Regions from separate parts of the Lichenibacterium dinghuense genome, predicted to be linked through region 1. Evidence: riboswitches for the same ligand, from Rfam matches in the RefSeq annotation. Region 1 holds a riboswitch; each other region holds the start of a gene.
The links. A riboswitch is a leader RNA that binds a small molecule or an ion and turns the genes downstream of it on or off. The one in region 1 is predicted to bind thiamine pyrophosphate.
Positions count from the first base shown of each region.

Region 2: it holds a riboswitch for thiamine pyrophosphate, as region 1 does, so the genes downstream of both, thiC (phosphomethylpyrimidine synthase ThiC) here and L7N97_RS25910 (ABC transporter permease) in region 1, are expected to answer to the same signal.
Region 3: it holds a riboswitch for thiamine pyrophosphate, as region 1 does, so the genes downstream of both, thiO (glycine oxidase ThiO) here and L7N97_RS25910 (ABC transporter permease) in region 1, are expected to answer to the same signal.

Region 1 covers NZ_JAJLMN010000001.1:5,392,068-5,401,437, reverse strand. The annotation lists gene L7N97_RS25940 (DUF808 family protein) at 1-468, opposite strand, end outside; gene L7N97_RS25935 (alpha-hydroxy acid oxidase) at 581-1,840, shown strand; gene L7N97_RS25930 (hypothetical protein) at 1,837-2,052, shown strand; gene L7N97_RS25925 (hypothetical protein) at 2,131-2,301, shown strand; partial or broken gene L7N97_RS25920 (alpha/beta fold hydrolase) at 2,306-3,210, opposite strand; gene L7N97_RS25915 (carbonic anhydrase) at 3,220-3,846, opposite strand; TPP riboswitch at 3,963-4,070, shown strand; gene L7N97_RS25910 (ABC transporter permease) at 4,062-4,889, shown strand; gene L7N97_RS25905 (ABC transporter substrate-binding protein) at 4,889-5,857, shown strand; gene L7N97_RS25900 (NlpC/P60 family protein) at 5,872-6,654, opposite strand; gene L7N97_RS25895 (NRAMP family divalent metal transporter) at 7,011-8,648, shown strand; gene L7N97_RS25890 (SDR family NAD(P)-dependent oxidoreductase) at 8,690-9,370, opposite strand, start outside.
Region 2 covers NZ_JAJLMN010000001.1:577,293-586,662, reverse strand. The annotation lists gene cyoB (cytochrome o ubiquinol oxidase subunit I) at 1-307, shown strand, start outside; gene cyoC (cytochrome o ubiquinol oxidase subunit III) at 322-957, shown strand; gene cyoD (cytochrome o ubiquinol oxidase subunit IV) at 954-1,349, shown strand; gene L7N97_RS02780 (SURF1 family protein) at 1,352-2,149, shown strand; gene L7N97_RS02775 (ATP-binding protein) at 2,146-3,525, shown strand; gene L7N97_RS02770 (response regulator transcription factor) at 3,515-4,048, shown strand; gene L7N97_RS02765 (PIN-like domain-containing protein) at 4,084-4,494, opposite strand; gene L7N97_RS02760 (hypothetical protein) at 4,491-5,165, opposite strand; gene thiC (phosphomethylpyrimidine synthase ThiC) at 5,298-7,133, opposite strand; TPP riboswitch at 7,241-7,346, opposite strand; gene L7N97_RS02750 (hypothetical protein) at 7,461-7,910, shown strand; gene L7N97_RS02745 (SPFH domain-containing protein) at 8,049-9,370, shown strand, end outside.
Region 3 covers NZ_JAJLMN010000001.1:2,896,094-2,905,463, reverse strand. The annotation lists gene L7N97_RS13865 (HD-GYP domain-containing protein) at 1-538, shown strand, start outside; gene L7N97_RS13860 (thiamine phosphate synthase) at 540-1,160, opposite strand; gene thiG (thiazole synthase) at 1,157-1,945, opposite strand; gene thiS (sulfur carrier protein ThiS) at 1,947-2,243, opposite strand; gene thiO (glycine oxidase ThiO) at 2,240-3,460, opposite strand; TPP riboswitch at 3,512-3,635, opposite strand; partial or broken gene L7N97_RS13840 (response regulator transcription factor) at 3,852-4,520, opposite strand; gene flgB (flagellar basal body rod protein FlgB) at 4,946-5,323, shown strand; gene flgC (flagellar basal body rod protein FlgC) at 5,334-5,753, shown strand; gene fliE (flagellar hook-basal body complex protein FliE) at 5,750-6,085, shown strand; gene flgG (flagellar basal-body rod protein FlgG) at 6,255-7,046, shown strand; gene flgA (flagellar basal body P-ring formation chaperone FlgA) at 7,052-7,528, shown strand; gene flgI (flagellar basal body P-ring protein FlgI) at 7,528-8,637, shown strand; partial or broken gene L7N97_RS30275 (GGDEF domain-containing protein) at 8,729-9,370, shown strand, end outside.

The sequences.
Region 1 (9,370 bases):
CATGATCTCGGCCGACAGGATCAGGTCGGTGCGGATCGCGCCGCGCACCCGGCCATCCTCCAATCGCCGGGGGTCGGGATCGACGGGCGCCTCCGCCCCGTGCGCGCCGGGGCCGGACAGGACCTCGGCGACCTTCTCGGTCCCCTCGAAGCACAGGAACAGCCCGCCCAGCATCAGCAGCGGCGTCACGGCCCAGGGCGCGAGCCAGTTCAGCAGCAGCGCGGCCGGCAGCAGGATGAGGAGCTTGTTGCGCAGCGAGCCGAGCGTGATGCGGCCGATCATCGGCAGCTCGCGGTCGGGCGAGAGGCCCGCGACGTAGCGCGGCGTCACGGCGGTGTCGTCGACCACCACGCCGGCCGCCTTGAGCCCGACCCGGCCGGAGGTGCCCGCCACGTCGTCGAGCGAGGCGGCGGCCAGCTTGGCGATGCCCGCCACGTCGTCGAGCAGCGCGAAGAACCCGGACGGCATGGCGTGTTCCCGATCGGGCGCCGGTCGCGGCGTCTACCGGCGTCAACGGCCGGAACGTCCATCCGGCTCCGTCATTGACCATTACGGATCGGACAGGGAGGCCGGGGGCGCGATGGCGGGACGCGAGGACGAGGACGTCGACCGCCTGCCGGAGCGCTCGCAGCGCGCCCTGGAGCGCCTGAAGGACCCGCGCGAGCACGCCCTGGCATCGGCGCTCGACCTCGACGACTTCGCCCGGTTGGCCAAGGCGAGGCTGCCGAAGGCGGTCTACGGCTACGTGGCCAACGGCGCCGAGGCCATGGTGGCGCGCGACAACAACCGCTCGGCCTTCCAGCACTGGCGCATGGTGACGCGCGTGCTGCGCGACGTGTCGGCGCGCTCGCAGGAGACGACGCTCTTCGGCAAGCGATACGCCGCGCCCTTCGGCATCGCGCCGATGGGCGCCTCCGCGGTCGTGGCCTACGACGCCGACAACGCCATGGCGCGCGCCGCCCGCGAGGCCGGCATCCCCTTCGCCCTGTCGGCCAACTCCATCACGCCGCTGGAGGAGGTGGCGAAGACCAATCCCGACAGCTGGTTCGCCGCCTACCAATCGCCCGATCCTTCGAAGATCGAGCGCATGCTCGGCCGCGTCGAGCGCGCCGGCTACGAGGTCTACATGCTCACGGTCGACGTGCCGGTGGGCTCGAACCGCGTCAACGATAAGCGCGCCGGCTATTCCATGCCGTTGCGCCCGACGCCGCGCCTCACCCTCGATGGGCTGACGCACCCGCGCTGGCTCGCCGGCACCTTCGGCCGCACGATCCTGAAGCGCGGCGTGCCGGAGATCTCCAACCTCGAAGCCGACCACCGCGTCGGCATCTTCTCGCGCGAGGTGGCGGTGATCGCCGGCCACGACGACTTCGGCTGGCGCGAGGCCGAGCTGATCCGCAAGCTCTGGCCCGGCAAGTTCGTCATCAAGGGGGTGCTGTCGGCCGAGGACGCCCGAATCGCGCGCGAGCTCGGGGCCGACGGCGTCGTGGTGTCGAACCACGGCGGGCGCCAGCTCGACGCCGCTGTGTCGCCCCTGGAAGTGCTGCCCGAGGTGCGGCGCGAGGCCGGCGGCATGGCGGTGCTGTGCGACAGCGGCTTCCGCCACGGCACGGACGTGCTGAAGGCCCTGGCGCTCGGCGCCGACTTCGTGATGGTGGGCCGGCCGTTCCTGTTCGCCGCGGCCGTTGCCGGGGAGGCCGGCGTGCAGCGCGCGATCGGCATCCTGTCGAAGGAGATCGACATCGACCTCGCGCTGCTCGGCGTGAACGAGGCGCGCGAGGTCGGGCCGGAGGCTTTGCGGGAGGCCTTCACGCCTCCCCGGATGGGAGAACCCGCATGAAGATCGGCGACAAGGTCCGCTTCCGGCGCGAGGCGGCGCACCGTGACACCCTCGGCCCCATGGCCGACCAGATCGGCACGGTGGTCGACGTCGGCGAGGCCGACGGGGTCGAGACGCTGGTGGTCCGCTACGGCGACAACGGCCCGCTGGAGGCCGGCACCCCGGCCTCCGAGTTCGAGATCGCCGACGACGACGACGCGGAGCCCGCCTGAGCGCGACCCGATCGCCCCGGCGGCGCGTTGGATCCGTGCGGGCCCGGCCGCCCGCGCATCACCCGAGGAGGAGGTTCCATGCCCGACGATCAGCCCAACCCGGTCGAGGTGCCGTCCGACGCACCGGTCGAGGCGCCGCAGCCGACGCCCGACGTGATCGACCCCGCCATCGGCATCCCGACGGGCCCGAGCCCGACGCCGACCAGCCCCGGCACGCCCGGCGCCCCGCTCTCGCCCGGACCGGCCTGAGCGGTCAGGCGCCCATCAGGCCCAGCAGCGCTTCCACCACGGCCGCCGGCGCTTCGCCCGGGATGTTGTGGCCGATGCCGGCGAGCACACGGCGCCGGTAGGGCCCGTGAACTTCCTCGCATCCGCGTCCTCGGCGTCCGGCGGCCCGACGCCGTCGTCCGCGCCGCAGAGCGACACGGTCGGCACGGCGATCGACGGCTGGGCAGCGATCCTGCGCTCGACCTCGGCGACGGCGGGGTCGCCCGGCACCAGCCCGAAGCGGTGGCGGTAGGAGTGGATCACCACGTCGACGAAGTCGGGGTTGTCGAAGGACGGAGCGGTGGCGTCGGACAGGGTCGGCCCCTCGACCCAGCTCGGCGACCACAGGCGCCACAGCAGGCGGCAGAAGCCGCGCCGGTCCGCAGCGAGCCCGGCGCGGCCCCGCTCGGAGTGAAGATAATACTGGTACCAGAGGCGATGCTCTGCCTCGGGCGGCAGCGGTCGGCCCGATCGCGCGATGTCCTGGACGTTGTAGCCGTCGCCGGTGACGAGGCACCGCACCCGCTCGGGCCACAGCGCCGCGACGATGCAGGCGGCGCGGCCGCCCCAGTCGAAGCCCATCAGGGCCGCGGACGGGATGCCGAGCGCGTCGAGCAGGTCGAGCAGGTCTCGCGCCAGGACAGCCTGTTCCCCTGAGCGCGGCGTGGCGGGGTCGCGGAAGCGCGTCGGGCCGTAGCCGCGCAGGTAGGGCACGATCACTCGGTGACCCACCGCGGCGAGCGGCGGCGCGACGCGGTCGAAGCAGCGCGGGTCGTAGGGGAAGCCGTGGAGCAGGATGACCGGCGGCCCGTCCGCCGGCCCGCTCTCCTCGCAGGCGATCGCGAGCGTCGGGGTCAGCGCCGTGATGCGGCGCTGGTCGGCGGCCGGCATGGGACGGAGCTACTCGAAGAACTCGACGACGCCGTCGTCGAGGTCGTAGCGCGCGCCGACGATCTTCAGGCGCCCGTCGCGCAGCGGCTCCTGCAGCATCTGCTCCGTGTTGCGCAGCCGGTCGACGATGCGGCGGACGTTGTGGCGGACGGACCGGTCGAGCAGATCGTGGTCGCCCTCCTGCTTGGCGCGGATCACCGCGGGCAGGATGGGCTCGATCATCTGGCCGATGCTGCCCGGATATTCCGTGCATTGCTCGACCACGCTGACAGCCGCGCCGACGGCGCCGCAGCGCTCGTGGCCGAGCACCACGACGAGCGGCGCGCCCAGCACCGCGACGCCGTATTCGATGCTGCCCATGGCGGCGAGGTCGACCACGTTGCCGGCGTTGCGCACGATGAAGAGGTCGCCGAGGCCCCGGCCGAACAGCAGCTCGGGGGACACGCGGCTGTCCGAGCAGCCGACCAGCACGCAGAACGGACGCTGCTCCTGCGCCAGCGCGGCGCGGCGCTCGGCGCCGAGGAGCTGCGGCCGCGGCGCGCCGCCGGACACGAAGTGGCGGTTACCCTCCTTGAGGAGGGCGAGGGCTTCGTCCGGGGTGACGCGCTGGCCGGCGGACGTCGCGGGGGTGGTCATGGGATTCCTCTGTCGTGAGCCTGATGTGCTTCGAACGCCCGAGTCGCGGAAACGATCGCCCTGCCCCGCCCGCGGATTAAACCCTTGCTGCATCGGCCTCCCGGCCGGTAACGTCCCGCCCATCGTCGGGGTGCCCGAATCGGGCTGAGAGCCTTCCACCGCGGAGGCGACCCGTTGAACCTGATCCGGGTCGTGCCGGCGGAGGGAACGACAGCATGCCCGAGGCGGGTGCCGCGGCCCCTTCAGACCTGTCCCGCCGCCGCCGCCCGCGTCAGGCCCGCCTGCCCCTCGCGGCCATCGTCACCGGCACGGGCGCGCTTGTCGTCTGGGAGGTCGCGGTCCGCGCGCTCGACACGCCGGCCTACGTGCTGCCGGCGCCGTCGCGCGTCGCGCAGACGCTGGTGCGGCAAGCGCCGCTGCTGTGGCGCGACGCGCTGGTGACCGGCGGCGAGATGCTGGGCGGCCTCCTCGTCGGCACGCTCGGCGGGATCGCCGTGGCGCTCTTGATGGCGCAGTCGCGCCTGCTGGAGCGCGCCGTGGGGCCCCTGCTCGTCGTCGCTCAGGCGCTGCCGGTCTTCGCCATCGCGCCGCTGCTCGTCGTGTGGTTCGGCTTCGGCGTGGCGTCGAAGCTCGCCATGGCGGGGCTGATCATCTTCTTTCCCGTCTCGACCAGCCTGTTCGAGGGGCTGCGCCGCACCGACCCCGGCCTGATCGACCTCGCCCGGCTCAACGGAGCGTCCCGTCGCGACACGCTGTTGCTGATCCGCCTGCCCTCGGCGCTGCCGGCGCTCGGGGCGGGGCTGCGCGTGGCCGCCGCGGTGGCGCCGCTCGGCGCCGTGGTGGGCGAATGGGTGGGCTCGTCGTCGGGCCTCGGCCTCGTGATGCTGCACGCCAACGCCCGCATGCAGACCGACACGGTGTTCGCGGGGCTGACCATCCTCGTCGCCTTCTCGCTGGCCCTGTGGGCCGCCGTGGGCTGGCTCACGCGACGCATGGTCCCCTGGGCGCCCGACACTCTCTCCTCACTCACCGGAGTCCCCTGATGCGATTCCCATCCCTGGCCGGCGCGCTGCTGCTCGGCCTCGCGTCCGTTCTGCCGGCGCAGGCCGCCGATCCCTCGCCGGCTCCGGCACCCGTGGCGCCCCGCAAGGTGACGCTGCTGCTCGACTGGTTCGTGAACCCGGTCCATGCCGCGATCGTGGTCGCGAAGGAGAAGGGCTTCTTCGCTCGCGCCGGCCTCGACGTCGACTTCGTCGAGCCCGCCGACCCCTCCATGCCGCCGCGCCTCGTCGCCGCGGGCCAGGGCGACATCGCCCTGACGTACCAGCCGAACTTCTACCTCGACGTCGCGGCGGGCCTGCCGATCCAGCGGGTCGGGACGTCGATCCAGACGCCGCTGAACACCGTCATGGTGCTGGCCGACGGGCCGATCAAGTCGCTCGCCGACCTCAAGGGCAAGACGGTCGGCTATTCGGTGGCGGGCTACGAGACGGCGCTGCTCGGCACGATGCTGGAAAGCGCGGGGCTGAAGCTCGACGACGTCAAGCTCGTCAACGTCAACTTCGCCCTCACGGCGCCGCTGATCGGCGGGCAGGTCGACGCGGTCGTGGGCGCCTACCGCAACGTCGAGTTCTTCGAGATGCAGCTGGCCGGGCATCCGGGCCGCCTGTTCTTCCCCGAGGAGCACGGCGTGCCGCCCTACGACGAATCGATCTTCGTCACCAAGGTCGAGAACGCCCGCGCGCCCTTCGTGAGGCCGTTCCTCGACGCGGTCGGCCAGGGCCAGCTCTACATCCTGGACCACCCGGACGACGCCTGGGCGGCCTTCGTGCACGCCTATCCGAAGCTCGACGACGCGCTGAACAAGCTCGCCTGGACCGCCTCGATCCCCCGCCTCAGCGCCGACCCCGCCGCGACCGACGGGGCGCGCTACGCCGCCTTCGCGGAGTTCATGAAGGGCAAGGGGCTGATCGACAGGGTGGAGCCGCTGGAGCGCTACATCGGCAAGTGAGGCCCCGAGGGGCTTCAGACGTCCCCGCCGTCGGCGAAGGCCGGCGCCGGGCCCGATCCGCCGCCGAGGCTCTCCAGGCGGAGCGCGTGGGAGAAGCGTCGGCCGTACCAGCTGTCCGGCAGGAAGGCGCGGACCTGGACGCCCGTCGGGCGCGACGAGCCGTCGGGGCCGAGCCGGACCGAATCGGTGCAGTCCACGAAGCTCGGCACGCCGCGGACCGCGCCCATCCACAGCACGACGTGGCTGAGGCGCCCGGCGTCCGAGGTGATGAACAGGAGGTCGGCGGGGCGCAGCGCCGCGACGGCCTCGGCGTAGCCGCCCGGCGCGATGCGGGACAGCGCGGCGCTGCCGCGCCCGCCGGGGCCGCCCACGACGGTCGCCTCCGCCTGCTCGCCGACCGCGGTGGGCAGCTTGATGCCGAGCGCGCGGTTGAAGGCCAGCGAGGTGAAGTTGGAGCAGTCGAGCCCCCGCCCGTTCGCCCCCGCGCTCACGGGGCGCCAGGGCCAGCCGGCGGGCGGGTCGAACTCCGGCAGATGGTGGTGCTGGTAGCCGAGGCCGACGAGGCGCGTCGCCTGCGACAGCACGCGATGGGCGATGTCGCGGCGGTCGTCCGCGAGGCCGGCGGGCGCCGGCAGCACGCGCGCCGGCGGCCCCCAGGAACCCCAGCGCGCCCGGCTGTCGTCCCCGTACCAGTCCCGGCGCGGGACCACGCCGTCGTCGCCCGCGGCCAGAGCCGGCCCGGCCGGGCCGAAGGCGGCCGCGGCGAGGCCGCCCGCCAGGAAGTTCCGTCGCCGCATCGCCCCCTCCACCCTGCCCTGCCGTCGCCCGCGGCCCTTACCGTATCCCAGCCCCGCGTCCAGCGCCGCCCCTTTCCGTTTGACAGGGCCGCGAGGGGCGTCCAGAGGGGGATCGCGGGACTTAGCTGCGACGAAGCTTCGGTGCCGCTCCCCATCCCGTTTCGACGCCGCGGCCGCGAGGCCGCGCATCCGGAGCACCACCTTGAACGACGGCCCCAGTAGGCCCGCCGGTCTGACCCTTCAGCCGGCGGGCTCACACTCGCGATCGATCAGCCAGAAACGCGCCGCGGGCGCGGGTGCGGGCGCGTCCGACTGACGCCGGCCGTCTCCGCGCGCCGCCGCGCGGGAGACGACCCATGAACAAGCCCCTCAAGGCTTCCGAGATCAAGGAAGCGGCCAACAAGCACGCCGTGCTCGACGCGGCCCACATCGGCAACATCCGCGGCGCGCTCGGCAGCATCGACATGCTCGACACGGCCCCGCGCCGCGGCGCGGGGCAGCGCCTGCGCACCCTGCTCGCGATCCTCGGCCCCGGACTCATCGTCATGGTGGGGGACAACGACGCCGGCGCCTTCGGCACCTACACCCAGGCCGGCCAGAACTACGGCACGACCCTGCTGTGGACGCTGCTGCTGCTCGTGCCCGTCCTCTACGTGAACCAGGAGATGGTGCTGCGGCTCGGCGCCGTGACCGGGGTGGGCCATGCGCGGCTCATCTTCGCGCGCTTCGGCCGGTTCTGGGGCGCCTTCAGCGTGCTCGACCTCTTCGCGTTGAACGGCCTGACGATCGTCACCGAGTTCATTGGCATCGCGCTCGGCCTCGACTATCTCGGCGTGCCCAAGGCGCTCGGCGTGGTGGTCGCCGCCCTGGTCATCATGGGTGTGGTGTCGACGGGCGACTTCCGCCGCTTCGAGCGCTTCGCGCTGATGCTGGTGGCGGGCAGCCTCGTGCTGGTGCCGATCTTCGTCATGGCGCACCCGCCGCTCGCCGAGGTGGCGCACGACCTCGTCGTGCCGGGCCTGCCGCGCGACGCCAAGCTCAGCGACGTCATGCTGCTGATCATCGCCATCGTGGGCACGACGATCGCGCCCTGGCAGCTGTTCTTCCAGCAGAGCTACGTGATCGACAAGCGCATCACCCCGCGCTTCATCAACTACGAGCGGGCGGATCTGTGGATCGGCATCGCCCTGGTGGTGCTCGGCGCCGTCGCCATGATGGGCTTCGCGGCGGCCTCCTTCGCGGGCACGCCCGACTTCGGCAAGTTCGTCGACGCCGGCGCGGTGGCGGCCGGCATCGAGGCCCACGCCGGCCGCCTCGCCGGCGTGCTCTTCGCGATCGGGCTGATCGACGCCAGCATCATCGGCGCCTGCGCGGTGTCGCTGTCCTCGGCCTACGCCATCGGCGACGTGTTCGAGGTCAACCATTCGCTCCACCGCGGCCCGCGCGGCGCCAAGGGCTTCTACGCCGTCTACGCCGGGCTGATCGCGGTCGCGGCCGCCATCGTTCTGACGCCCGGCGCGCCGCTCGGCCTGCTCACCAACGCCGTGCAGACCCTGGCCGGCGTGCTGCTGCCGAGCGCCACCGTGTTCCTGCTGCTGCTGTGCAACGACCGCGCGGTGCTCGGCCCTTGGGCGAACGGACGCGCGATGAACCTCCTCACGGGCGCGATCATCGCCGGCCTCGTCGTGCTGTCCGTGATCCTCACCGCCTCGGTGCTGTTCCCGGACCAGACCGACGAGACCGTCATCCTCTGGATCCTCGGCGTCGGGACCGCCCTGGCCCTCGTCGCGGGCATCCTGTCGGGCGGGCTGACCAAGGCCGGGCCGGCGCATGATGGCGACCGCCTGACCTGGCGCATGCCGCCGCTGTCCCGGCTCGCCCCGGCGCACCTGTCGCGGTCGAGCCGGCTGTGGATGGGCGTGCTCCGCCTCTACCTCGTGCTGGCCGGCGGGCTCGTCCTGGCCCGCATCGTCGCGCTGGCGATGGGGAGCTGAAGGGCCTATTCGATCACCGGCGGCCGTCGACGGCCGCCGGTTCACCCCTTCGTGCGCAGGGTGGAGCGGCCGCCGTCGACGCCGATCACCTGCCCGGTGATCCAGCCCGCGTCCGGCCCGAGCAGGAAGGCGGCGAGCGAGGCGCTGTCGTCGGCTTCCCCGAGGCGGCGGGCGGCGTGCATCTCCGCGATGCTCTTCGCCATCGCCTCGTTGCGGGTCAGCCCCTCGGCGAGCGGCGTGCGGGTGAGCGACGGCGCGATGCAGTTCACCCGCACCTTCGGCGCCAGCTCCGCGGCCAGCGCCAGCGTCAGGCCCTCGACGGCGCCCTTGGCCATCGACACCGAGGCGTGGGCCGCGAAGCCCTGGCGCACCGCCACGGTCGAGAACAGGACGACCGCGGCGTTCTCCGCGGACCGCAGGTGCGGCGTCGCAGCCTTGACGGCGAGCGCCGCGCCGAGCGCGTTGACGCGGAAATCCCGCTCGAAGTCGGCCTCGCTCAGCGAGCCGAGCGGCTTCAGGTTGATGGTGCCGACCGCGTAGACCAGGCCGGCGAGGTCCCCGCCCTCGGCCGCCTCGGCGACGGCCCGCGCGACCGCGGCGCCGTCCGCCACGTCGCAGACCGACGAGGCCGCGCCGATCTCGCGCGAGGCGGCGGCGAGCTTGGCCGGGTCGCGCCCGACGAGGTGGACCCTCTCGCCCCGCTGCGCCAGCCGCCGCGCCAC
Region 2 (9,370 bases), 4.8 Mb from region 1:
GATGTGCCACGACCTCGACGCCTGGACCGACATGAAGAAGCGCGGCTACGTGCGCCCGCTGGACGGCTACAAGGCCATCCACATGCCCAAGAACACGCCCGCCGGCATCATCCTGTCGGGCCTGTCCCTGGCCTTCGGCTTCGCCATGATCTGGTACATCTGGTGGCTCGCGGCCTTGAGCTTCGTCGCCATCGTGGTCTACACGATCGCCCACACCTTCAACTACAACCGGGACTACTACATCTCGGCCGAGGAGGTGACGCGGACCGAGGAGCAGCGCTCGCGCCTGCTCGGCCTCAAGGCCTGAAGGGGGGCTGACGCATGACCCGCGCACCCGAAGCCATCGCCGACGACCACGTCCTCAAGTTCTACGTGGCCGGCGAGGACGGTCATGGCCACGCCGAAGGCGGGACCATGATCGGGTTCTGGATCTACCTGATGAGCGATTGTCTCATCTTCGCCAGCCTGTTCGCCTGCTACGCGGTCTACGGCCACGCCTATGCGGCGGGGCCGTCCCCGGCCGACCTGTTCGAGCTGCCCACCGTGGCGCTCAACACGGCGCTGCTGCTGTTCTCCTCCATCACCTACGGCTTCGCCATGCTGATGATGGAGAAGAACAAGCTGCCGCTCACCATCATGTGGATGCTGATCACGGCGGCCTTCGGCATCGGCTTCGTGTATCTCGAGCTCAACGAGTTCGCGCACCTCATCCACGAGGGCGCGGGCCCGCAACGCTCGGCCTTCCTGTCGTCCTTCTTCACGCTGGTCGGCACCCACGGCCTGCACGTGTCGGTCGGCATCCTGTGGATGTTCGTGCTGATGGCTCAGCTGCTGTGGAAGGGCATGGGCCACGAGAACAAGCGCCGCATGATGTGCCTGTCCATGTTCTGGCACTTCCTCGACGTCGTGTGGATCGGCGTCTTCTCCTTCGTGTACCTCGTGAGTGTGCTGCCATGAGCGCCGGAAACGCCGCCGGAAACGTCCACGTCGAGGTCCTGCACGACCACGACGAGGCCGCCCACGGGACACTGCAGAGCTACACGATCGGCTTCGTGCTGTCGGTGATCCTGACCGCGATCCCGTTCTGGCTCGTGATGAAGCACGTCATCGTCGACAGCCAGACCACCACGCTGATCGTCATGGGCCTCGGCTTCGTGCAGATCATCGTGCACATGCACTACTTTCTGCACATGAACACCAAGTCCGAGGGCGGCTGGACCTTCCTGGCCCTCACCTTCACCGTGGTGATGGTGGTGATCACGCTCGCGGGCTCGATCTGGGTCATGTACCACATGAACGGGAACATGATGCCGATGCGGCCCGCCGACATGAGCACCATGAAGATGTGACGATGCGCGACGCGCGCGCCGCCGAACCCGCGCCCGGCCCGGCGCCGGCCCCGCCCGATGCGGCGGGCCGGCGCCGGTCCCGTTTCGGGCGGGTCGCCCTCCTCGCCGCCGGCAGCCTCGCGGTCGCGCTGCTGCTGGCGCTCGGCTGCTGGCAGGTCTACCGCCTCCGCTGGAAGCTCGACCTCATCGCGGCGGTGGCCGCCCGCGTCCACGCCGCGCCGGTGGCGCCGCCCGGCCCGGCCGCTTGGCCGTCCGTGACGGCCGACGCCGACCAGTACCTCCACGTCACGGCGCGCGGCACCTTCGACAACGCCCGCGAAACCTTCGTCCAGGCCGTGACCGACTACGGCCCCGGCTTCTGGCTCCTGACCCCGTTCCGCACGGACGCCGGCTTCACGGTGCTGGTGAACCGCGGTTTCGTGCCGCCGGACCGCCGCGACGCCGCGACGCGCGCCGCGGGCGAGATCGCCGGCCCGACGGAGGTCACCGGCCTCCTGCGCGTCGACGAGCCCGGCGGCGCCTTCCTGCGCCACAACGATCCCGCGGCGGACCGCTGGTTCTCGCGCGACGTGGCGGCGATCGCGGCGAAGCGCGGGCTCGCCGGGCCGGTCGCGCCCTACTTCATCGACGCCGGCGGCGCTCCCGTGCCCGGCGGCTTCCCGATCGGCGGGCTGACCGTCGTGGCCTTCCCGAACAACCACCTCGTCTACGCGATTACCTGGTTCGCCATGGGGTTAGGCCTCGCCGGCGCGCTGGTGTGGGTCGTGCGCGAGGAGCGGAGGCCGGGGAACCCGCGGTGAGCGACGCGATGCCCGTGCCGGACGCGCTCGCGGCCTCGTTCGCCGACGACCTCGGCTCCGCGGCGGCGGACGGCGACGCCTCGGGCTCGAAGAACCTCCTGCTGCTGATCCAGCTCCGCTGGATCGCCGTGGTCGGGCAGATCGTCACGCTGGCGGTCGTGGGGGCGGGGCTGCACGTGCCGCTGCCGGTCGGTCCCATGGCGGGCGTGCTGCTCGGGCTCGTGCTGGTCAACGCCGGCAGCCTCATCCGCCTGTCCATGCCCCACCCCGTGCGGCGGGGAGAGTTGGCCCTGGCGCTGGTGCTCGACGTCGTGGCGCTGACCGCGCAGCTCGGGCTGACGGGTGGCGCCGCCAACCCCTTCGCGTTCCTGTACCTGATCCCGGTGACGCTGGCCGCCGTGCTGCTCGACGCCGCCGCGACCTGGGCGCTGGTGGCCGTCACGGCCCTGTGCTTCGGCGGCCTCACCCGCATCGCCCTGCCGCTCGACTTCTCGGGGCTGCCGGCGCCGGAGCTCCGAGCCGTGCAGACCGCGGGCCTGCTGATCTGCTTCCTGCTCGACGCCGGCCTGCTCGTCGCCTTCATCACGCGCGTCGCGCGCAACCTCGGCGAGCGCGACGCGCGGCTGGCCGCCCTGCGCCAGCGCGCCGCCGAGGAGGACGGCATCGTGCGGATGGGGCTGCTGGCCTCGGGTGCCGCCCACCTGCTCGGCACGCCGCTGTCGACGCTGTCCGTGATCCTCGGCGACTGGCGGCGCATGCCGGCGCTCAACGCCGACCCGGAGCTGATGGGCGAGCTCGACGTGCTGGAGGCCGAGGTCAGGCGCTGCAAGGCGATCCTGACCGGCATCCTCGTCTCGGCCGGCGAAGCGCGGGGGGAGGGCGCCGCCGCGACGACGCTGCGGCGGTTCCTCGACGGACTCGTCGCGGGATGGTGCGACGCCCACCCCGGGGCGCGGCTCCACTACGACGGCGTCGCCGACGATCCGGCCATCGTGTCCGACACGGCGCTGAAGCAGGTGATCCTCAACCTGCTCGACAATGCCGCCGAGGTCTCGCCCGAATGGCTGAGCCTGAGCGTGGAGCTCCGGAGCAGCGTTCTGCAACTTCGGGTCGAGGACCGCGGCCCCGGCTTCGCGTCGGAGATCCTGGCCGACATCGGCGCGCCCTACCGCTCCACCAAGGGCCGGCAGGGCGGGGGGCTCGGGCTGTTCCTGGTGTTCAACGTGGCGCGCAAGCTCGGCGGCCGCGTGACGGCGGGCAACGGGCCCGCCGGGGGGGCGGTGGTCACCATGACGCTGCCCCTGGCCGCGCTGGCCGTGGCGGACCGGCCCGCCGCGCGGTCCGAGGCCGAGCGGGAGCCCACGCATGTCGGATGAGCGCCTGCTGGTCGTGGTCGACGACGATGAGAGCTTCGCCCGCACGCTGAAGCGCTCCTTCGAGCGCCGCGGCTACGAGGTCGTCGTGGCGCCGGCCCTGCCCGACGTGAAAGCGCTCCTGGAGGAGCGCACGCCGGGCTTCGCGGTGGTGGACCTGAAGCTCGCCGGCGCGTCCGGCCTCGCCTGCCTCGACGCGCTCCACGCCCACGATCCCGACATGCTGATCGTGGTGCTGACGGGCTTCGCCTCCATCGCCACGGCGGTCGAGAGCATCAAGCTCGGCGCCTGCCACTACCTCGCCAAGCCCGCCAACACGGACGACATCGAGGCGGCCTTCTCGAAGCGGACGGGGGACGCCGCGGTGCCGGTCGGCGACCGGGCGACCTCGATCAAGACGCTGGAATGGGAGCGCATCCACGAGGTGCTGGCCGAGACGGGCTTCAACATCTCCGAGACGGCCCGCCGCCTCGGCATGCACCGCCGAACGCTGGCGCGGAAGCTGGAGAAGCGGCAGGTGACGTAGCGCGGAGCGGGTTGCCTGTTCGAGGTTTGACGCGATCAAAGGCGGAGCATGCGCAGCCCTGTGCCTCTGCCGACCGGCAACTCGAATAGGAATGGCGGTTGAAACCGGGCGGCGGCGTTTTCGATGTCCGGCCAACGCCACAGGATCGTCGAGGCTCGCTGGTGCATCGGCATGGTCTGGAAGGACGGTGCGAGCGCAATCCCTTTCAGGTTGCACTGCGTGAAGGCAAGACGCTCGGGGCGATTCCTGGAGATCCGAACGTCTCCGGTCAGCACCAACCAGTCGTCACCTGTCGCTCGCAACGTCGCCATCCAGACGACGTCTGTCGCATGAGGTCCGCAAGGCAGATCGCGAACGTGCACGGCGTCGTGGCCGAGATGGGCCACGTAGCCGTTCAGAGTCGACGCGACGACGTGCGAGATGCAGTTATCGACGAAGATCCTCACGCTGCCTGCCGCAGGGCGACATGCTGCTCGAACTCGACGGCCCGCCGGATGGAGCGGAGGGACACTCCCCAAGCCCGAGCCGCAGCCTGCGGCGATGCCTCAGCCTTCGCCGCCGCTGCCAAGGTTGCGGTCGGGATCGACGTCTCGGCCTCGATCGGCTGTCCGAACGAGCGGGCCGGATCGACGACCACTGACCTGTTCTTGCCCAAAGGCCACCACAGCATCGGAGATCCCAAGTCGTCGTATTCGAGGTTGGTCAGGCTCTGCTCGATGATCTCGCGAAAGGCGAACTGACGTCGGAACAGGTCGATGAGCTTCGTCTGCCCGTCTTCCTCGATCACCTGCAGGAAGATAGAGCGCCCGTCGGTGCGGAACCGCTTCGTGGACAGAGGCCGCTCATCGCCGACGAGGTCGCGGGCGAGCCCGATCGCCTGCCGCACGCGCTGCGGGCTGAGCCCCTTGGCGATGAAAGCGGCCACGACCCTGATCTCTTGGAGGTCGCGAAAGCCCAAGAACGTGCCGTCTTCGCCGAGGTCAACCTGCGAGCGCCACAACGGCTCATAGCGCCGCCCGCCGATCGCGTGACCCCGCAGCCAACGGGAGATTTTCGATGGGGACACCTGCACCAGCCGCCCGGCCTCGGCAGGAGTGTAAAGGCCGATTCCGACCAAACCTTCGGAGGATCTGGGTAGAATTTGGTCCACCGACTCACCTGAGCGTTTCGCAGGCCATCCTCCATCAAGCAGCGGCGAAAGGCAAAGAACTCATGGAGAGCCGGGCCCTCGCGAGCCCGGCCCCTCAACTCACTCCGCCGCCGGCACGTAGAGCTTCCCACCCCCGTCCAGGAACTCCTTCGACTTCTCCTCCATGCCCAGCATGGCCTCGGCCTCGCGGCGCAGGTCCTGGGTGATCTGCATGGAGCAGAACTTCGGCCCGCACATCGAGCAGAAATGCGCGACCTTGTGGGCGTCCTTGGGCAGGGTCTCGTCGTGGAAGCGGCGCGCCGTGTCGGGGTCGAGCGCGAGGTTGAACTGGTCCTCCCAGCGGAAGTCGAAGCGCGCGCGGCTCAAAGCGTCGTCGCGCACCTGCGCGGCCGGGTGGCCCTTGGCGAGGTCGGCCGCGTGGGCCGCGATGCGGTAGGTGATGACGCCGGTCTTCACGTCGTCGCGGTCGGGGAGACCCAGGTGCTCCTTCGGCGTGACGTAGCAGAGCATGGCCGTGCCGAACCAGCCGATCATCGCGGCGCCGATGCCAGACGTGATGTGGTCGTAGCCCGGCGCGATGTCGGTGGTCAGCGGCCCGAGAGTGTAGAAGGGGGCTTCGCCGCACTCGGCGAGCTGCTTCTCCATGTTGACCTTGATCTTGTGCATGGGCACGTGGCCCGGCCCCTCGATCATCACCTGGCAGCCCTTGGCCGAGGCCACCTTGGTGAGCTCGCCGAGGGTTTCGAGCTCGCCGAACTGCGCGGCGTCGTTGGCGTCTGCCAGCGAGCCCGGCCGCAGGCCGTCGCCGAGCGAGAAGCTCACGTCGTAGCGGCGCATCAGGTCGCAGATCTCGTCGAAGCGCTCGTAGAGGAAGCTCTCCTTGTGGTGGGCGAGGCACCAGCGCGCCATCATCGAGCCGCCGCGGCTCACGATGCCGGTGACGCGGCGCGCGGTCAGCGGCACGTGGTGCAGCCGCACGCCCGCGTGGATGGTGAAATAGTCGACGCCCTGCTCGGCCTGCTCGATCAGCGTGTCCTTGAACACCTCCCAGTCGAGCTTGATCGGGTCGCCGCCGACCTTCTCCAGCGCCTGGTAGATCGGCACCGTGCCGATCGGCACCGGCGAGTTGCGCACGATCCACGAGCGGATGTTGTGGATGTTGCGGCCCGTCGACAGGTCCATGACCGTGTCGGCGCCCCAGCGGATCGCCCAGACCAGCTTCTCCACCTCCTCGGCAGCGCCGGACGTCACGGCCGAGTTGCCGATGTTGGCGTTGACCTTGACCAGGAAGTTCCGGCCGATCGCCATCGGCTCGAGTTCGGTGTGGTTGATGTTGGCCGGGATGATGGCGCGGCCGAGCGCGATTTCGCTCCGCACGAACTCCGGCGTCACGAAGGCCGGCAGGCTGGCGCCGAACGACTCGCCGTCGGCGAGCTTGGCCTCGGCGTCGGCCTGCGCCGCCTCGCGCGCGAGGTTCTCGCGGTGCGCGACGTAGGCCATCTCTTCCGTGACGATGCCCGCGCGGGCGAACTCGTATTGCGTCGCCATCTGGCCGGGGCGCGCGGCGCGCAGGATGCGGTGGGCCGGGCAGGGCTCGGCGACGCGGTCCTCGGGCAGGTTGCCGTTGTCCTCGGGGCGCACGGCGCGGCCCTCGACGGCCTCGAAGCCGCGGGCCGCGATCCAGCCCTCGCGGATGGCGGGCAGGCCCTGGCGCAGGTCGATGCGGGCGCCGTCCTCCGTATAGGGGCCCGACGGGTCGTAGACCCGCACCGGCGGTTCCTTGGGGTCGGTGAGCGTGATCTCGCGGAACGGCACGCGGAGCTGCGGGTGGGACTTCGGCGAGGCGTAGACCTTGCGCGAGCCGATGATCGGGCCCGTGGTGACGGTGTCGGGCGCCGGGGCGGCGTTGCGGGGTTCGGACGGTTGAAGCGACATGGATCTCCTCCCGAGAGCACGGGCGCGTGCTCGCTGCTGAGAACAGGCCGCGCGGGGCGGCCTGCGTTGGAGATCCGGGCGCGATGGGTGAGGAGGAGCCGGGCGCGGGGGCGCGGCAGATCCGTCCCTTCGCCGGCATGACCCGGATCAGGTTCAAAGGGATCGGCTCGCCGCCGTCTCAGCCCCGGTCATGGGACGCCCCTCGGACGGGGTGAGACTGCGCTCCCCGGCGGGCGGTCGTCAAGCACGCCCGCGGCCGTTTGCGATCCGTTTCCTCGCGCGGGCGTTGACGGCCCGAGCCGCATCTCCGCGGCGGAGGTCCCCCGCATGCGCCATCTCCTCGCGGTCCCGCTCCTCGCCGTCCTGGTCGCTCCGGCCGCAGCGGCGCCCGCCTCGCGCGCCGCCCACATGGACGAGTACCTGTCGATCTGGGCGCACAACGACGCGATCAACCCCGACACCGTGACGCGTCTCTACGGGCAGCGCGTCGACTATTACGGGCGCGCGATGTCGGCCGGGGACGTCTATCGCGACAAGCTCGCCTTCGTGCGCCGCTATCCCGTGCGCTCCTACGCGGCCGTGCCCGGCACCGTCAGCAACGACTGCTCGGACGCGACTCCGCGCTGCCGCGTCTCCGCCGTGATGCGCTGGAGCCGGGCGGGCCGCGGCGGGGGGCGGGAAAGCGGCACCAACACCGTGCGGCTCGACCTCGCGCGGGAGGACGGCACGCTGAAGATCGTGCGCGAGAGCGGCGAGCCGGTGTCGGGTCGGCGCTGACATCCAGAGCTGCAATAAAGATCGCGGTCCTCTTCAACGGGGCCGCGATCAGGCGTAGAAGATGCGCGGCCAGCCGGGACGGCCCACGGTCCGATTCGAGTACCATGACGAGGCGCCGGCGGCCGTCGGTATCCACCCATGTCGGACCTGTCTTCGCTGCTCGGCTTCCTGGTCGAGCATCCCCTCTACGACGCCCTCGCGGTCGTCCTCCTCGCCCTGTTCGGCGCCGTGCTGCGCGGCAGCTTCGTCTACATCCCCAACACGCAATACGGCATCGTCGAGCGGCGCTGGAGCGCCCGGCGCACGCGCGAGCCCTTCGCCCCCATGGCGGTCAACGGCAACGCCGGCTTCCTGCCCGAAGTGCTGCGCGGCGGCTGGCACACGCTGCAGCCCTTCCAATACGTGGTGCACAAGCGCTCGCTGATCGGCATCGACCAGATCGCCTATCTGGTGGCCCGCGTCGGCCGCCCGCTCGAATCCGGCCAAGCGCTCGGCGAGTGGCCGCACGACGTCGCGGTCGACGACGCGCGCGGCTTCCTCGACGGCGGCGGGCAGGCCGGCCCGCAGCGCCGGATCCTGCGCTCGGGCACCTACGCGATCAACACCGCGCTCTTCGCCGTCATCACCGAGGACGACATCCACCACCTCGACGCGGCCAAGAAGGATGACGCCCAGTTCCAGGCCACCCTGCTCGACCGCGCCGGCTTCCAGCCCGTCGTGATCAAGGACGACCGCATCGGCATCGTCACGGTTCAGGACGGGCCGGCGCTCCAGCACGGCGAGATCATCGCGCCCACGGTCGGCACGGACGCCGCCAACCCGGACCACTTCCACAACTCGTTCCAGAACATCGGGCGCTTCCTCGCCGCCGGCGGGCGGCGCGGCCGGCAGGAGCAGGTGCTGGTCGAGGGCACCTATTTCCTCAATCGCCTCTTCGCCACCGTGGAGGTGACCGGCAAGCGCCGCATCGAGATCGGCACCGTCGGCGTCATCAACTCCTTCGTGGGGCGCGAGTCGGACGAGGCCATCACGGCCGAGAACGGCCGCGGCCGCACGGTCGAGGTCGGCAACCGGGGCATCTGGCGCCGGCCGCTGGAGCCCGGCAAATACGCCATCAACCCCTACGCGGCCGAGGTCGTGGACGTGCCGACCACCAACTTCCAGCTCCGCTGGATCGACGGCGTGGTCAGCGCCGCCGCGATCCCCAACGGGCGCTCCTACGACGACGCCCTGCGCGAGATCCCCGTCATCACGCGCGACGCCTTCGAGATTCTGGTGCCGCTGTCGATCGTCGCCCACATCTCGCCGGTCAACGCCCCCCACGTCATCCAGCGCTTCAGCCAGATCGAGCGGCTGGTGAACCAGACGCTCGACCCCTTCGTGTCCTCCTACTTCAAGGACACGGCGCAGCGGAACACGCTGCTCGACTTCATCGAGCGGCGCGTCGAGATCGGCAAGGA
Region 3 (9,370 bases), 2.5 Mb from region 1:
CGGCGCCTGGCTCGACGTGGTGCGCTCCTACGACGACGTCACCTACCAGCACTGCCTGCTCGTGGCGGGGCTCGCGGCCGGCTTCGCGGCCCGCCTCGGCGTGACCGTGAAGGGGCAGCGGCTGATCGCGCAGGCGGCGCTCGTCCACGACATCGGCAAGGCCGCCATCCCGCACGCGGTCCTCAACAAGGCCGGGCCGCTGTCGCCCTCGGAGGCGGAGGTGATGCGGACGCACCCGCAGGTCGGCTACGACATGCTCGTCCGGCAGGGGGGCTTCGACCCGCAACTGCTCGACATCGTGCGCCACCACCACGAATACGTCGACGGTTCCGGCTACCCGGACGCGCTCGGCGGCGAGAAGGTGTCGCCGTTGACGCGCCTAGTGACGATCTGCGACATCTACGCGGCGCTGATCGAGCGGCGCCCCTACAAGGCGCCGAAGCCGCCGCGGGACGCCCTCGCCGCCCTGGTCGCCATGGGCGGGAAGCTCGACGCGGGGCTGCTCCGATCGTTCCACGGGCTGGTGGGGGCGGGATAGCTCATCGCACCGCCGGCCACCCCGCGACGAAGCCCGCCCCGCCCCGCATCGCATCGCCCATCACGGCGGCGCCGGCGGCGCCGGCCTCCAGGCACCCGCCCGCCATCCCCGCCGTGATCCCGCCGAGCGCCAGCACCGGCAGGCCGACCGCGGCGGCGGCCCGCAGCCCGTCGAGCCCCAGCGCCGGCCCGTAGCCGGGCTTGCTCCGCGACGGGAAGACCGGGCTCAGCGTCGCGTAGTCGGCGCCGGCGTCGCGCGCGGCGCGCAGGTCGGCGAGGGAATGCGCCGACACGCCGACGAGCGCGCCCGGCCCGAGCCGCCGCCGCGCCGCCGCGACATCCGCCCCGGCGCCGAGCTGCACGCCGGCGCCGACCTCCACGGCCAGCGCGACGTCGGCCCCCACCGTCAGCGCGGCGCCGTGCTGCGCCGCGCGGGCCGCGAGGTCGAGCGCCAGCGCGCGCCGCTCCGCCGGGGGTAGGTCGCGGTCGCGCAGCCACAGCCAGCGCAGGCCCGCGGCGAGCAGCGCCCCGCAGAGTTCGGGCAGCGGTTCCGCCGCCTGGTGCCGGTCGGTGACGACCAGCAGCCTCCCCGGCAGAGGCCTGCCGGAGACCGGAAGCGTCACGAGCCGAGGAGGCCCATCTGCGGGCTCGACGGCTCGGCGCGGCGGCGGGCCGGGATGCGGCCGGCGCGGTGCGCGAGGCGCCCGGCCTCCACCGCGTGGCGGAAGGCGCGAGCCATCAGCACCGGATCGTCGGCCTTGGAGACCGCCGTGTTGAGCAGCACCGCGGAGGCGCCGAGCTCCATGGCGATCGTCGCGTCCGAGGCCGTGCCGAGGCCGGCGTCGACGATCACCGGCACGGGCGAGCGGCGGCACAGGTGCTCCAGCAGCGCCGGGTCGGACACGCCGAGCCCCGAGCCGATCAGCGAGCCGAGCGGCATCACGGCCGCGGCGCCGCGGTCGGCTAGGCGCTGGCACAGCACGGGGTCGGAGAAGCAGTAGGGCAGCACGACGAAGCCGAGTTCGACCAGCTTCTCCGTCGCCTTGAGGAGTTCGACCGCGTCGGGATAGAGGGTCTCGCGGTCGCCGATGATCTCGAGCTTGACCCAATCGGTGCCCAGCGCCTCGCGGCCGAGCTCGGCGGTGAGGATGGCGTCGCGCGCCGTCTCGCAGCCCGCCGTGTTGGGCAGGAAGCGGCGGCCCTTGAGCAGGCTCACCGTGTCGGAGCCGTGGCCGTCGAGCGAGATGCGCCGCATCGACACCGTGACCATGTCGCAGCCCGAGGCCTCCACGGCGTCGGCCATGATGCGCTGCGTCGGATAGCCGGCCGTGCCGAGGATGAGGCGCGACGAGAAGCGCTGCCCCGCGATGACCAGCGCGTCGTCGACCTGGTGTGCGTCGTCCGTCATGTCAGCCTCCCGCCACGGCGCGGATGATCTCCACCCGGTCGCCCTCGTTGATCCTCGTGTCGTCCCAGCGCGCCGCCCGCACCACCTCGCCGTTCAGCGCGATGGCGAAGCCGCGGCGCGAGGGCGGCTCAGGGGCGCCAGCGGGCGCGGGTGCCCCCTCTCCTGCAGCTTCGTCCCCCGTGCTTCCCCAAGCACCCGCATCCGTGGGAACCCTCAGATGCGCGGTCTCCGCCGCCCACAGCGCCGCGAGGTTGCGGGCCTCGGTGTCGCGCGCCTCGCCGTTGACCGTCAGCCTCATGCGTCCCTCCCCGCGAACCGTCCGATGCCGAACCCCGCCGCCGCGCCCGCCACCGCGCCCTCGATCACCAGTTCCTCGACCGCCCGCGCCGTGACGGGGGCCAGCAGGTAGCCGTTGCGGTGGTGCCCGGCCGCGAAGGCGAGCCCCGGCACCGCGCAGGCGCCGAGCGCCGGCGCGTCGTCCTCCGTGGTCGGGCGGAAGCCGGCCCACACGCCCTCGACCGCCATCTCCTCGACGCCGGGCAGGACGCGCCGCACGCCCTCCAGCAGGGCGTAGAGCCCGCCCGCCGTGACGTGGGGGTCGAAGCCGGCCTCCTCCATGGTGGCACCGACGATCATGCGGCCGTCGGACTTCGGCGCGATGTGGACCTCGGCGGTCCAGACGACGTGGTCGAGCGGCAGCGGCTGGTTCCGGCCGAACCGCGGCCGCGGCCTCAGCGCCATGGACTGGCCCTTGAGCGGGCGCAGCGGCAGGTGCAGCCCCGCGGGCAGCAGGCCGCCCGAGGCCGCGGCGGCGCCGCTGGCGATCACGACCGTGTCGGCCCGGCAGACTCGCCCGCCGATCGTGATGCCCGCGACGCGTCCCCCCGACAGGTCGAGCGCATCCACCGCGGCGCCCTCGACCAGGCGTCCGCCGCGGCGGACGAAGGCCGCGCGCAGGGCCGCGACGGTGAGGCGGGGGTCGACCTGATGGTCGCCGGGGCAGAAGATGCCGCCCGACACGTTGGGGCGCAGGCCGGGTTCGAGGTCGAGCACCGCGGAAGGGCCCATCCAGCGGGCGTCGAGCCCGGCGCGGAGCTGCAGGGCGTGGCGGGCGCGCAGGCGGTCCACCTCGTCGCGGCCGACCGCGACCACCAGCGTGCCCTTCTCCCAATAGTCGATGGAGAGGCCGGCGTCGGCTTCGAGCTCGTCGCGGAAGGCGGGCCACAGCGCCAGGCTTTCGAGGCAGAGTCCGAGCAGCGGGTCGCCGCCGGGCTCGTGCTCGGCTTCCGCGGCCAGCATGCCGGTGGCGGCGGAGCTGGTGCCGCCGCCCGCCACGCCGGCGTCGAAGACCGCGACGGTGAGCCCGCGGCGGAGCAGCCGCCATCCGACCGACAGGCCGATCACCCCGCCGCCCACCACGGCCACGTCGACGCGCGCCGGCACCTCCGGCGCGGGGCCGGGGGGGGCCGCGGGCAGCGGGCCCAGGGCGTTGAACAGGACGGGTGCGCCCGCCATCGTGCATCACTCCCCGACACGGCGGGGGTGAGGGGACCGGCTTGTGCGACGAGGCGGGGCCGGTTCCATTCCCTACGCCGGTGCGAACCGGATCAGGTTCTATGGATTTCCGCGCCGCCCGGTGCCGGGCCCAGCGGTGTCTCAGCCCCTTGGCGGGGATCTCCGTGGAACATCGGGAAAATGGAGGGCCGGCGGGGACGGGTCAAGGCCCTTCGCCCGCGGCCGACCTCGCGGCGCGCGTACGGCCGCCGGGGCTCGTCCCTCGGCGGCCGTGCTTGGTTCGAGGAAGGCTCCGTCCGCCTCAGGCCGCCGCGGCCACCAGCGCCCGCCCGGCAACGTTGGCCTGGTCGCCGTCCCACAGGCCGGCCGGCGCGGCCGCCGCGGGGTCCTCCAGGCAGTAGCCGAGGTAGCGCTTGGATTCGATCGGGTCGTAGCCGAGCTTGGCGCGCAGCTTCTTGCGCAGCTTCGACACGTGGCTTTCCACCACGTTCTCCTCGATGTTCTCGTCGAAGATGCCGTAGATGGCGTTGAAGATCTGCGTCTTGGACACGCGGCGGCCGCGGTTCTTGACGAGGTATTCCAGGATGCGGCGCTCGCGCCGCGGCAAGAGGAAGGCTTCGCCGCGGATCTCGGGGTCGCGGCCGTCGAAGAACACGCGGATCTCGCCCACGGCCACGTCGTCGCGCTTGGCGGCGCCGGCCGACACGCGGCGGCGGATGGCGTCGATGCGGGCCAGCAGCTCGCGCACGTGGATGGGCTTGCGCACCACGTCGTCGAAGCCGGCCGCGAACAGGTCCAGCGTCTGGTCGAGCGACTGCGTCTCGTTGATGGCGATGATGGGCGCGTTCGAGCGCTCGCGGATCCAGCCCGGGTAGCTCCCGCGGTCGCGGCAGTTGCCGATCAGGAAGGCCTCGACGGCCTGGAGGTCGTGGTCCGCCACCGTCTCGACCCAGCCGCGGAAGTCGGCCGGGCAGAATCCCGTCGAGCACACGCCTTCGGACTTGAAGCCGCCGGCGTAGCCCACCGCCACGATTTCCCGGTCGTCGATCAGAATCAGCATCGGGGTCACCCTTCTCGGCGGCGGGGCGGGCCCGCTCGACCGGGCCGCGCTCAGATTTCGTTCACCAACTGAGGAAGTTTTTAGGGGCGTCATGCTTAAGAAAGCGTTTCCCGCCCGGTGCGCCTCGTGCGGGGGATCACAGAGGGAAACGGGCGCGTGGGGAAGCATCTTCCGCCGCGCCATGCCCGGCTCCGGACGACGATCATGTCACGATGCGGGATGCGGGGCCGCCGATCGAGCAACGCGAAATTAACATTCGACATGACGGGCCGCCTCGGCCCGTTGCGATCGTCGCATACTCGTTCTCGAGCCGGGCGGGCGCGTCCTCGTCTTCGGGATCGCCCGCGAAGACCCGAAACAGCCCCGTGCAAGTTTGAGGCGGCACGGTCGACCCCGTCCTCCAACACGAGCCGGGGAGCTTCGCCGTGGACCCCATCCACCTGTTCGACCTCGCCGGCCGCCAGGCCCGCTGGCTGTCGACCGATCAGTCGGTGATCGCCTCCAACGTCGCCAACGCGTCGACGCCGGGCTACCGCGCGCAGACGCTGCAGCCCTTCTCCGAGGTGCTCGACAAGACCGAGCTGCAGCTCGCCTCCACGGCCCCGAACCACATGGCCCTCGACCCGATGCAGGCCCAGGCCGCCGCCATCAAGGAGGAGGCGCCCTGGGAGGTGACGGAGTCGGGCAACTCGGTCGCGCTGGAACAGGAGCTCATCAAGGCCGGCGACGTGAACCGGGCCTATTCGCTCAACACCGGCATCGTGAAGAGCTTTCACGCCATGCTGATGTCGGCCGCCAAGTGAGGGCACGATGATCGACGCCCTCCAGGCGGCGCTGCGCGTCGCGGGCTCCGGCCTGTCCGCCCAATCGGCGCGGCTGCGCGTCGTGTCCGAGAACCTCGCCAACGCCCAGTCGACCGGCGCGACGCCGGGCGCCGACCCCTACCGCCGCAAGACCATCACCTTCGAGAACACCTTCGACCGCATCGCCGGCCAGGACGTGGTGGCGGTGAAGGACATCGGCGAGGACCCGTCCGCCTTCCAGGTCCAGCAGGACCCCGGCAACCCCGCCGCCGACGAGAAGGGCGCGGTGAAGATGCCCAACGTCAACATGATCTCCGAGATGGGCGACATGCGCGAGGCCAACCGCTCCTACGAGGCGGACCTCCAGGTCATCAAGCAGTCGCGCGACCTGATCTCCATGACCATCGACCTCCTGAAAGGAAACTCATGATCGTCGCCGCCCTGCCGCTCGTCACCTCCGCCCTGTCGAGCCTCGCGCCCTCGCTCGGCTCGACCGCGGCTTCGGCGGCCTCGGCCGCCGCCAGCTCCGCCACGGCCGCCGGGGGCGCCGACTTCGGCTCCGTGCTGTCCCAGGTGACGGGCGACACCGTGAAGAAGATGAAGGCCGCCGAGGCGGCCTCGATCTCCGGCATCGAGGGCAAGGCCTCGACCCAGGACGTCGTGCAGTCCGTGATGTCGGCCCAGGAGTCGCTGCAGACCGCGCTCGCCATCCGCGACAAGTCGGTGGCGGCGTTCCAGGAGATCAGCCGGATGGCGATCTAGCCGGCTCCCCGCCGTCGGCGACGCATCGCCGACGGCCCCGCGCCCGCGCCGGCGCGCCGTCGCGCTCGCCGACGGACCTCGCCGAGGACCGTCGGCCTCCCTCCGTGTCCGAGTAACAGCAACGAGCCCGAGCGCGTGTCAGCGCCGAAGGGCTCCGGGGACCCCCTGAATGCGCGCCCTAGCCATCGCCGCCACCGGCATGTCGGCCCAGCAGACCAACGTCGAGGTCATCGCCAACAACCTCGCCAACATCAACACGACGGGCTTCAAGCGCGGCAAGGCGGAGTTCTCGGACCTGATGTACGAGGCCGAGCGGCTGCAGGGCGTGTCGAACCGCGGCTCGGGCAACACGATCCCCGAGGGCGCGCAGCTCGGCCTCGGCGTCCGCATGGCGGCGATCCGCAACCTGCAAACGCAGGGCTCCTTCACCAACACCGGCAACACCTTCGACCTCGGCATCCAGGGCCGCGGCTGGTTCCAGCTCACCGGCCCCAACGGCGACACGGTCTACACCCGCGCCGGCGCGTTCAACACCAATGCTAGCGGGCAGCTCGTCAGCCTCGACGGCTACGCGGTGAGCCCCTCCATCATCGTCCCGCCGAACAGCACCAACGTGACGATCTCCTCGACCGGCATCGTGACCTGCACGGTGAACGGCGCCACGACGCCCACGCAGCTCGGCCAGCTCACGCTCGCCAACTTCGCCAATGAGACGGGCCTCGACCACCTCGGCTCCAACATGTTCCGCGAAACCGCGGCCTCGGGCACGGCGGTGGTGGGCGTGCCGGGCGATCCCAGCATCGGCACGATCAGCCAGGGCTACCTCGAGGCCTCCAACGTCGACCCGGTGAAGGAGATCTCGGACCTGATCTCGGCCCAGCGCGCCTACGAGATGAACTCCAAGGTGATCCAGGCCTGCGACCAGATGGGCTCGACCCTCACCACCGGCACCCGAGGGTGACGCGCGTGGACCGCTGCCTCTGCCCCCGCCTACGCGCCGCCGCGCTGCTGCTCGCCGCCTCGACCCTGCCCGCCGCGGCCGCGCAGTTCGTGCCCGTCCCCGCCGTGGTGATCTACCCCGGCGACGTCATCCGCGACGGCATGCTGACCGAGATGCAGATGCCGGACGACTTCGCCGGCCGCTCCGCCGCCGTGCTCGACCGGGGCGCGCTGGTCAACAAGACGTCGCGGCGCACGCTCCTGCCGAACCTGCCCATCCCGAAGAACGCGATCGGCGAGCCCAAGGTCGTGTCGCTGAACGCCATGGTGCGCATCGTGTATTCCGAGGGCGGCCTCACCATCGCGACCTACGGCTCGGCCCTGCAGGCGGGCGCGGTCGGCGACGTCATCCCGGTGCGCAACCTGGAGTCCGGCCTCACCGTCGCGGGCACGATCGGGGGCGACGGCGCCGTGCACGTGGCGCCGAGCGGCGGGCCGGGCTGATGCGCCGCGCCGTCCTGCTCGCCCTCGCCGCCGCGGCGCTCGCCGGCGCGGCGGCCCCCGCCGCCGCCGCGGTCCGCATCAAGGACATCGCGACGCTGGCCGGCATGCGCGACAACCAGCTCGTCGGCTACGGCCTCGTGGTGGGGCTGCTCGGCACCGGCGACACGATGCGCAACGCCCCCTTCACCGAGCAGGCCGTGCAGTCCATGCTCGACCGCATGGGCGTCAACGTCCGCAACATCCCGCTGCGCAACCGCAACGTCGCGGCCGTGATCGTCACGGCGCAGCTGCCGCCGCTCGCCGGCCGCGGCCAGCCGCTCGACGTCACCGTGTCGTCCCTGGGCGACTCCACGTCGCTGCTCGGCGGCACCCTCATCATGACGCCGCTGATGGGCGGCGACGGCCAGACCCACGCCGTGGCGCAGGGGTCCGTCTCGGTGTCGGGCTCCTCCGCGGCGGGCGCCGCCGAAACCTACAGCCAGGGCGTGCCCACGGCGGGCCGCATCGCCAACGGCGCCATCGTGGAGCGCGAGGCGCCGGGGAGCTTCGGGCCGGGCGGCGCGCTCGTGCTGGAGCTGAAGAACCCCGACTTCAAGACCGCCGTGCGGATCGCGGACGCCGTCAACGGCTTCACCCGCACGCGCTTCCACATGCAGGCGGCGCGCGAGCAGGACCTGCGGCGCGTGTCGCTGCTGTGCCCGCCGAGCGTCGGGGCGGCGCGCTTCATGGCGGAGATCGGCGACCTCACGGTCGAGCCCGACATGCCGGCGCGCGTGGTCATCGACGAGCGGACCGGCACGGTGGTGATCGGCGAGGACGTGCAGATCTCCACCGTCGCCGTGACGCACGGCAGCCTGACCGTGCGGATCACGGAATCGCCCCAGGTGTCCCAGCCCGAGCCGCTGTCGGGCGGCAAGACGCAGGTCGTGCCCTCGACCGCCATCTCGTCGTCGGAGCCCAAGGGCACGCTGAACGTGCTGCACGGCACCACCCTGAAGACGCTGGTCAACGGGTTGAACCAGATCGGCCTCAAGCCCTCCGGCATCATCGCCATCCTGCAGGCCATCAAGTCCGCCGGCGCCCTGCAGGCCGACCTCGTGGCGCAGTAAGACATCACAGGATATCGCGCGCAGGGGGTGTTAACCGACGCGCCTTTATCGTGGTTCCGACTCACGCGACCGCCCCCGGACTCCGTCGGCAATGGCATTCGACCCCGTCACCTTGCTCACGATGTCCGTCGCCGTGCTGCTCGCGCTGGGCGCGCTGATGCTGCACCTGTCGCGCGCCGGGCGCGGCGGCGAGCGCTCCTGCCGGCTGCTGCGCTGGTCCGGCGCGGCCTTCCTGTGCCTCGGCGCGGGTTTCGCCCTGATCCTGCTCGCGCCGACGGACTTCCGCGCCCCCGTGCGGGTGCTCGGCAACGCCGCCCTGATGCTGCCCTACGGGCTCCTGTGGGGCGCCGTGAGGCGCTTCGAGCGCCGCTCCGCGCCCTTCGAGGCCGTGTCGGCGGGCGCTCTCCTGTGGATGCTCGTCGCAGCCCTGCTCGACCCGCCGCAGGGCGCGCGCATCGCCCTGACCTCGGCGATCGTGGCGGCCTACAGCTTCGCCATCGTCCGCGAGCACCGCCGCGGCCGCGACGGGCTGCAGGCCCAGCGCCACGCCGCCTGGGTCTTCGGCCTGCACGGCGGCTTCTTCGCGCTCCGCACCGTGCTCGGCCCGACCTTCGGCTTCGCGAGCTTCGGGCCCAACGTGGCGCAACTGTGGGGGGCGCTGCTCGGGATCGAGACCGTGACGATGGCGGTCGCGGTCGCGGTGGCGTCGGTCGGCATGAGCCGCGAGCGCACC